Regions from separate parts of the Porticoccus litoralis genome, predicted to be linked through region 2. Evidence: predicted binding sites of a transcription regulator. Region 2 holds the regulator's gene; each other region holds the start of a gene.
The links. Region 2 encodes sigma-54, which starts transcription at its own class of promoters, with help from an activator protein. Its sites were predicted from a motif close to TGGCACANNNNTTGCNNT; they were not measured.
Positions count from the first base shown of each region.

Region 1: the regulator sigma-54 is predicted to act here: its motif matches at 1,847-1,864, upstream of nirB (nitrite reductase large subunit NirB).
Region 3: the regulator sigma-54 is predicted to act here: its motif matches at 2,157-2,174, upstream of Q8A57_RS04575 (CmpA/NrtA family ABC transporter substrate-binding protein).

Region 1 covers NZ_JAUUUU010000002.1:156,485-159,722, reverse strand. The annotation lists gene Q8A57_RS05070 (alpha-E domain-containing protein) at 1-780, shown strand, start outside; gene Q8A57_RS05065 (proteasome-type protease) at 845-1,591, opposite strand; gene nirB (nitrite reductase large subunit NirB) at 1,975-3,238, shown strand, end outside.
Region 2 covers NZ_JAUUUU010000001.1:750,647-753,884, forward strand. The annotation lists gene lptA (lipopolysaccharide transport periplasmic protein LptA) at 1-502, shown strand, start outside; gene lptC (LPS export ABC transporter periplasmic protein LptC) at 1-9, shown strand, start outside; gene lptB (LPS export ABC transporter ATP-binding protein) at 502-1,227, shown strand; gene Q8A57_RS03735 (RNA polymerase factor sigma-54) at 1,349-2,806, shown strand; gene hpf (ribosome hibernation-promoting factor, HPF/YfiA family) at 2,836-3,123, shown strand; gene ptsN (PTS IIA-like nitrogen regulatory protein PtsN) at 3,130-3,238, shown strand, end outside.
Region 3 covers NZ_JAUUUU010000002.1:66,391-69,628, reverse strand. The annotation lists gene ntrB (nitrate ABC transporter permease) at 1-532, opposite strand, end outside; gene Q8A57_RS04575 (CmpA/NrtA family ABC transporter substrate-binding protein) at 537-2,000, opposite strand; gene Q8A57_RS04570 (sigma 54-interacting transcriptional regulator) at 2,352-3,238, shown strand, end outside.

The sequences.
Region 1 (3,238 bases), on a different contig from region 2:
TTCAAAAAACATTACCGCGTCTTCAACGAACAGAATGTGCTGAGGTTTTTAATCGCTGACCTCAACAATTTTTCCAGTATCAATTACGCCATCAAGGCCGCACGCGAAAACGTGAGAACGACCCGCGACGTACTACCGGAAGAAACCTGGGAGCATGTCAACGAACTGCACATTATGTGCAAAGACATGGCCGAGAAATCTGTCGGCAGACGGCACCGCTACGAGTTTCTGGAGCAGATCATTTCCCGCTGCCAGATGATTAATGGCTTGCTGATGACCACGTTGTGCCGGGACCACCCCCACCGCTTTATCAAGCTGGGTCACCTGATGGAACGCGCCGACATGACCACGCGGATTGTCGATGTCGGGGCAGGCGCTATTCTCGAGCGGGAGAACAATAACCCGGCAGAAGACACCTTGCTGTGGAGCAGTATGCTGCAGTCCCTCTCTGCCATCAGCGCCTACCGGCAGAAAATTGGCCCCCTCGTTGAACCCGACCCGGCAGTCAATTTTATTTTCAAGGAACAGACCCTGCCACGAACGGTGGCCTTCTGCCTGAAGGGTATCCTCGAAGAGCTTCAGCCCTTGAAGAATAATGAAACTGCTATTGGTATTGCCGAATCAGCATTGCGCAAACTGACCCGTTTTGATGTTAAGAAAAAGAGCTATGAAGAGCTTCACCAGTTCATCGATCAGTTCCAGATCTACCTTTGCGACCTGGACGATGCTATTACCAACACCTGGTTCCTGCCAATCCCCACGGAACCACAAGAAGCCTGAACCCAAAAGCCCCCGCTGCTGAATTTACGGCAAAAGGGGGCTTTAGCCTTATCGTCTTCTAAGCTCAGATGTCTGCGCCAAAAACCAGAGACAGTGGCGGCAGCTCATTAAAGGCTCTGCGAATATTCTCGTCCCAGCTGTGACGCAACTTCACAAGATAGGGATCATTTTCCTCAAACTTATAGTAATGGGATGTATTGGAGAGGCTGTCTGTGGGGTAAAACAGCAATTCTATGGGCGGTCCCACTGTGGCATTACTGCGCATAGTGGAATCCAGTGAAACCAGCGCACAGCGCATGGCTGTTTCATGGGGTGTAGCGGGCCTGATGATCCGGTCCAGGATAGGCTTTCCATATTTGGTCTCACCAATCTGCAAGAATGGGTACTGCTCCGAGGCCGTAATATGATTCCCCTCCGGGTAAATCATGTACAACTCGGGGTCACCGCCCTTGATCTGACCTCCCAGAATAAAGGTCGCCTCGGCATTAAAGCCACCGCCGACTGCACCACCTCTATGTTTGCCCTGCTCTCTGAGACTGAGAGAGCCCACATAATCGGCAATATCTGCCACGTAACTGGCTTTACGCAGATTAAACTCCGCATCCTCTTTCAAATCGCGCTCTATCTGGGCAACCACCGCCTGACTGGTCGCCAGATTCCCAGCGGTAACCATCATCAACTGCCGATCACCATGAATGGAAAAGCGATGCAGCTTGCTGTAGGTACTTACCCTGTCAGGACCTGCGTTTGTGCGCGAATCTGAGCAGAAAACCAATCCTTCATTTAATTTAATGGCAACACAATAGGTCATGGTGACAAGGAGGCTCCAGAGTTTGGGATGAAGGATTTTAAAAATGGGCTGAAAAGAATAATTCCTCCCCCCGATAAAAGCCATATATCAAACATCAATTATCCGATCATGGCCCACAGACAGAATGTCACCAAACTGCGCCGACAAGAAGCCACGGCACCAACATAACGCACAACCGCTGGCCAAGTTGGTGCAAAAACAGATTCACTCCCGACCTTTTTTAAAAAAAACCATACAAATCAAAACCCTGTTTTGTGGCACATAAATTGCTTTATTAGATCACTACCTTTTATTGCACAACGAGGTGCGTGTCAGATAACCCCTGACGCCCGCACCTACACCAACCGGTGCAAAAGGCGTCAGACAACTGAGAGAGATGCAATATGTCACTCATAAATGTCGTCGTCATAGGCAACGGGATGGTGGGCCACCATTATGTGGAACAACTAGCCACCTCAGACGTTTCAGCCAACATTACCGTACTCGGGGCCGAACCACGTCCCGCTTACGACAGAGTCCATCTGTCAGAATTTTTCGCCGGACGCAAACCGGAAGAGCTAGCCCTGACGACCCGTGAACATTATGAAGAGCTGGGTGTCACCGCCCATTTTGGCGACGCCGTAGTCGCCATCGACCGCGATGCCAAAATTGTCACCACAGACAGTGGCCGCACTTTTTCGTATGACAAACTGGTTATGGCCACGGGTTCCTACCCTTTTGTTCCGCCAATACCCGGTTCTGACCTCTCAGACTGTCTGGTATATCGCACCATCGACGACCTGGGCCTGATTCAGGCAAAAAGCAAAAATGCCAAAATAGGTGTCGTTGTCGGTGGCGGCCTGCTCGGACTCGAAGCGGCCAATGCGCTCCAGAACCTCGGCCTTGAAACCCACGTGGTGGAATTTGCTCCCGGTCTGATGGGGGTGCAGCTCGACGGTGGCGGCAGCTCCATGCTACGCCGCAAGATTGAAACTTTGGGCGTTCAGGTGCACACCAGCAAGGCAACCCAGGCCATTGAAGAAACAAATGGCGAGGGCGATACCCGGCTGGTAATGAAGTTTGCGGATGGTGAAACCCTAGAAACCGACGTTATCGTGTTCTCTGCCGGCATTCGTCCCAGTGACCAACTGGCAAAAGATTGCGGTCTGGAAGTCGGCCCTCGCGGGGGCATCGATGTTGACTACCACTGCCGCACCAGCGATTCCGATATTTATGCCATCGGCGAATGCGCCCTATATGGCGGTATGATCTATGGTCTGGTAGCACCCGGTTACCGCATGGCAGAGGTAGCCGTGAGTCAGCTCACCGGTGAACACAATACCTTCAAAGGGGCTGACATGAGCACCAAGCTAAAGCTGCTCGGTGTGGATGTAGGCTCCATCGGCGATTCCCACGGCAAGACCCCGGGCTCCATCGCCTATACCTTCAGCGACGAACGCGCCGAGGTGTACAAGCGCATGATCGTCAGCGCAGACGGCAAGACCGTGCTCGGCGCCGTACTGGTGGGCGACTGCTCCGACTACGACACCCTGCTGCAATATTACCTGAACGGCATCGAACTGCCGGAGAACCCGGAAACCATGATCCTGCCGGCCAGCGAAGGCGGTGCACCACTGCTGGGTGCGGCCGCCCTGCCCGCCACGGCCA
Region 2 (3,238 bases):
GCACGTTAGGTTGTTGTTAATTGTACTGATGTCACTGTCTGCACCGCTGTCTCATGCGCTGCAGAGTGATGCCAACCAGCCCATTAAAATTGAATCGGACAAAGCAGAGCGCAACGATAAGAAAGGCACCACGGTTTATGAAGGGTCCGTGGTGATCCGTCAGGGCACCATCAAAATTCGCGCAGACAAAGTGATTGTCTACAGTGAGCGAAACAAGGTGGATCGCATTGTCTGCATTGGCAAACCGGCCCACTACCAGCAACAGCCAAAACCTGAGGACGGATTGGTTCTGGCCAGTGGTGACACCATTGAATACCACCTGGCGGCAGACCGGATTGACCTACTGAAGAATGCCAGCCTGGAGCAGAATGGCACCACCATCACCGGTGAAAAAATCCATTACGACCTGAAAGCTGAAGTCGTCAAAGCCAGCTCGGGGGACAACCCCAAACAGCGCATCCAGATGGTGATTCCACCCAGCAACCAGAAGGAAGGAAATTAATGCCCCTCCTGAAGACAACCAACCTGGCAAAGAGTTACAAAAAGCGGCCGGTCATTCGCGATGTCTCCCTCAGTGTTGAAAGCGGTGCCATCGTTGGGCTGCTGGGGCCCAATGGTGCAGGAAAAACCACCTGTTTTTATATGATTGTCGGTCTCGTTGAACAGGATGGTGGGAGTGTCTTTATCGATGATGAGGACATCACACATCTGCCCATGCACGGGCGCGCCCGTAAAGGCATTGGCTATCTGCCCCAGGAAGCTTCCGTTTTCAGGAAGATGAGTGTTGCCGACAATATCCTCTCCATCCTGGAAACTCGCAAAGATCTGGACAAAGAACAACGCTTATCGAAACTCGAACACCTGATGCAGGAATTTCACATCACCCATATCAAGGACAGCCTCGGCATGAGCCTATCCGGAGGGGAACGCCGCCGGGTGGAAATTGCCCGGGCTCTGGCCATGGAACCCGCCTTTATTCTGCTGGATGAACCCTTTGCCGGTGTAGATCCGATTTCCGTCAATGACATTAAACAGATCATTCGCCACCTACGCGATCTGGGCATTGGCGTACTAATCACGGACCACAATGTCCGTGAAACCCTGGATATCTGCCAACACGCCTACATCGTCGGGGAAGGAAAAGTCATTGCCGAAGGCGTACCTGAAGAGATTATTGCCAATCAGCAGGTCAGGGACATCTACCTCGGGGATGACTTCACCCTTTAATTTCGGATGATTGCTCAACATTCAACCAAAGCGGCATACAATTTGCTTGTCATCCAACCGCCCTGCGGTCTACACTTTCCCTGTAGATACTCATTTTTCGGAAAAGACTCGTTGTAATTTAATGAAAACAAGCCTGCAACTGAAAATTGGTCAGCAGTTGACGATGACCCCTCAGCTGCAACAGGCTATTAGGTTGTTACAGCTCTCCTCCCTGGACTTGCACCAGGAAATCCAGCAGAACCTCTACGACAATCCACTTCTTGAACTGGCTGAAGAGTCGGAACATCAACTGTTAGGCAAAGAAGACAAGCCTCAAAAAGAAGCACCGGAAGCAGAAGCCACCGACCTGAACGGTACGGATTGGGAAAACAAAATCCCCAATGACCTGCCAGTAGATGTTAACTGGGACGATATCTATCAGCCACCTGCCACCCCCCGGCTTTCCAACAACAATGACACCTATGATTTTGACAGCGTTCACAGTGTTACCGAATCGCTTCAGGACCATTTGTTGTGGCAGTTGAACCTGACACCCATGTCGCCCACCGACCATCTGATTGGCGAAAATATTATTGACTCCATCGACAGCCGGGGCATGCTGACCATTCCAATCGAAGAAATCTGGTCAGCTCTTGACGATGACATTGAGCTGGATGAAGTCATTGCCGTACTGCATCGCATCCAGCAGTTTGACCCACCGGGCGTCGGCGCTACCAGCCTCTCCGAGTGCCTGATGATTCAACTGAACCAGTTTTCGCCCGACACCCCTTTCCTCAAGGAAGCCAAAGTTCTGGTCTCGGATCATCTGGAGCTGGTGGGCCAAAGGGACTACCGACAAATTGAACGGCACACCCGTTTCACCCAGGATTTTATTGCCAACGCCATCGAGCTGATCCAGAGCCTGACACCAAATCCCGGCGACTCAATCAGCAATGACGACATTGAGTATGTTGTTCCCGATGCAAGAGTGATCAAAGTCGACAACCACTGGCAGGTGACCCTCAACGATGAAATCACGCCTAAGCTCAGCATCAATCAGCACTACGCACAATTAATTAAACGAGCGGACTCCAGCCAGGACAACACCTTTTTGAAGAACCATCTGCAGGAAGCCCGCTGGTTTTTACGCAGCATTGAAAGCCGCAACGACACCCTGATGCGGGTGGCCTCTTGTATCGTACAAATGCAGCAGGGCTTTCTGGAACAGGGTCCCGTGGCGATGAAACCCATGGTGCTGGCTGATATCGCCGACCGACTGGAACTCCATGAGTCCACTATTTCCAGGGTTACTACCCAGAAATATCTCGACACCCCACAGGGTGTATTTGAGCTGAAATACTTTTTTTCCAGTCACGTCTCCACCGCCAGCGGCGGAGAGTGTTCATCAACTGCCATCCGCGCTATCCTGAAAAAAATGATCAGTGCTGAGAATCCTGGCAAACCCCTCAGTGATAACAAGCTGACGTCCCTGCTTCAGGATATGGGCATTCAGGTAGCACGGCGTACGGTGGCAAAATACCGAGAAGGGATGGGCATCCCCTCCTCCAGCGAGAGGAAACGCTACAATCCCAATGTTTAATCCGACAATCAAAAACCAAGGAGTACCGCATGCAAATGAATATTAGCGGACATCATCTCGACATCACTGATGCGATTAAAGATTACGTGAATACCAAGCTCTCCAAGCTGGAGCGTCATCACGATCACATCACCAGCACCAATGTGATTCTCTCTGTAGACAAATTGATTCAGAAGGCAGAAGCGACCGTGCATGTGAGCGGTGGTGAGTTTTTTGCCAACTCGGAAGACGAAGACCTCTATGCCGCTATCGATACGCTGGCTGACAAACTCGACCGTCAGCTGATCAAACACAAGGAAAAAACCCGCGGTAGATAACCCCTGATGAAACTAACTGATGTACTGCCCCCGGAAAACGTCGTCGCCGACGCTCCGGGCGGCAGCAAAAAACGCGTGCTCGAAAATTTGTCCAGCTTCCTGTCCGAACGCATGG
Region 3 (3,238 bases), on a different contig from region 2:
TGATCCAGTCGTTTCTGACATTGGCCACACCAAAGGCGGTGTTGATCAGCATCGGCCAGATGGAACAGATAAAGATTACAAAGATCGCTGAGCGCTCGGAGTCCTTGATAATAAACAGTGCCAGGGGCATCCAGGCCAACGGCGAAATGGGCCGGAGCACCTGGATAAAAGGATTAAGGGCCTTGTACATCAACGGGGACATGCCAATCACAAACCCCAGAGGAATGGCGACAAGCGCTGCCATCAGGTAACCGGTCAACACCCGAAATATCGAGTAGGCCAACTGGATACCAATGCCCTTGTCATTGGGCCCCGCATCGTAGAAGGGATTGCTCAACTCGTTCCAGGCATGGCCCAGAACCTGTGAAGGCGGCGGCACCCGCGCCTCCTGATCGGCACCGCCCATTAACAGCTCATATTCCGACATCGCCTCCGTGGCCTTGGGGGGCTGGTTGAGTACTTCCCAAACCCCCAGCAAAAGAGCCAGCAGCACCACCGACAACAGCATTGCTCTCACATTGAGTGAAGCCATGTCACTACCTCTTGATGGGGAAGCTGTTGATGTATTCTTCGGGCTTGGTGTAGTCGAACGTCTTACCCATGATGGTGTAATTTTCATAGGTTTTTGAGGGCGGGGTGTAACCCAGCTCTTTCATTACCTTGCCCGTTTCCGAGGCCACATACACCTGCTCGGCAATGCCGTTGTAATCGATATCACCACTGATATAACCCCAGCGTTTCATCTGCGTAAGAATCCACACAGCCATGGAGTGCCAGGGGAAGGGGTCGAAGTCGATGCGGTCGGGCACATCAAAGACCTTCTTCTCAATGCCATCCACATAACGACCGGTGAGTACCTGCTTAACCACAATCTCCGGCTGGTTGAGGTAGTTTTTTGGGGAGATCGCCTTGGCAATTTCTTCCCGGTTTTCCGCTTTGGCTGAATAGTGCGTAGCGTCAACGATGGCCTTGAACAGCGCCGCGTAGGTATTTGGCATTTCCGTGGCGAACTTCTGGCTGCAGGCGAAGGCACAACAGGGGTGACCTTCCCAGATATCCTTGGTGAGAATATGCAGGAAGCCAACTTTTTCAAAAACTGCCCGCTGGTTGAATGGGTCCGGTGACAGGTAGCCATCAAGATTACCCGCTTTCAGGTTCGCCACCATTTCTGGCGGTGGTACCACACGAATCTGGATATCCTTGTCCGGGTCGAGACCATGCTCTGCCACGTAATAGCGCAATAGGAAGTTGTGCATGGAGTAATCAAACGGAACACCAAATTTGAAGCCCTTCCAGTCTTTGGGGTCGCGCTTGTCGATGTGCTTGTTGTGTAAAACAATCGCCTGACCATTAATATTTTCAACGGCGGGCATAATGTAAGGGGTCGCTGTCGATCCGGCACCAATGGACATTGCCAATGGCATGGGCGTCAGCATATGGGACGCGTCATATTCACCATTGAGTGATTTATCCCTGGCAACCGCCCAGCCTGCGGTCTTGATCACATCCACGTCCAGGCCGTACTTGGCATAAAAACCCATGGGCTGGGCCATGATGATCGGGGTGGCACAGGTAATGGGAACAAAACCCACTTTCAGCTTGGTTTTTTCCAGCGGCCCCATGGACTCCTTCACAGCGGCCTTCACCTGATCCATGGGGATCAGGCTACCCAGTGCAGCGGCCAGCGTACCGCCGCCAACCATTCGAATGAAATTGCGCCGGCTGGTATCGTTGTGACCAAACACCCCCCGCACGATGGCACTTTCGATAACGCGATCCATCAGGTCTTCAGAGCTATTAAATGTCTCCTGCCCAACAGCTGCCCGGGGAGCGTGAGATTCACCCGCCTCTGCCTGCTGTTCCAGCAGTGCCTGGCGCTGATAATCTGTCAGCCCATTCGGCGAGGACACCTCGGCCTTACAGACCGAACAAGAACAATCACTGGTATGGACCAGGCTATTGCCGCCGTCATAGGGATTACCCAAACTTTTGCTGCTCATGATTCACTATCCTCTTGGCTCTGCTTGATGTTGCACACTGCTGGTGCAGGCTTGACGTAAATAAAGCCCCGTCCCTATCCGCTCTCTTTGCTGTCCTCACTCCATTGGGGGCTTTCAGCGCGGCACTCAGCAATCTGGAGAAAACACTTATTAGCTATCGCAACTTTGGTGCCAACTCAGGCGACAGCAATCAACCTACTGATTTTTGGTGAAAAATCAGTCGATTTGCCTAAGGATAAAAATAACGAAAAAGCGTTATTTACGATTTTTCATACTAATGAAAACGAATATTCGTAATAACTGGCTTGAAACTTGAATACTAGAAGCAACACCTGTGCTCAAGTGCCCGCTATGTATTCAGATCGTTTTTTCAATGATTCCGCCACCGCACAATTGGTGATCGACCCCTATGGAGACCAGATCGTTTGCGCCAACCTCGAGGCCTGCCGATTACTGCGTATGGATATGCTGGAAATCCAGAGCACTCGTCCCAGCCAACTGTTTTCACCCAATCTGCCGGGGCTGATGGTATTCACCCAGGAACTCCTGGAAAAACACCGCGGCTGGAGCGACCTCCTGCTTATACAGACGATATCGGGAGAGGCGCGACTGGAAGTCAGCGCACGCTGCTCCAACGCATCGGGGACCACCTTGCTCTATTTCAGCCTGTTGAATTCGGAGGAAATGGACCAACTGCGTGAACGCTCCAGCGCCGAACGCCACTACCTTTCCGGCATTGGTCACTGGAACAGGGTGTCTCAGGTCTTTCAGGAATTTGAGCGTGAAAATCAGCTGCTACTCGATGCAGCAGGTGACGGCATTTACGGTGTCGATGCCCACGGCAGTACCACCTTCGTGAACCCGGCCGCCGAGCGCATTCTCGGCTACACCGCGGACGAGTTGGCCGGACGCAATATGCACAGTATGGTGCACCACTCACATCTAGACGGCAGTCATTTCAAAGTGGATGAATGCCCCATATTTGAAGCCTTCCGCGACGGCGCAGTCCACCAGGTGGAAAATGATGTGTTCTGGAGCAAGTCGGGAAAGCCCATCGACGTGGAGTACACCAGCACTCCCATCCAGGACAACGGCTTTACGGTCGGTGCCGTGGTCATTTTCCGGGATATTTCACAGAAAAAAGCCGACAAGAAACGTCTGCTGGAAGCCCTGGCGGAAGTGGAAACCCTGAAAAACCAGCTGGAACTGGAAAACGCCTACCTTCAGGAAGAAATTAA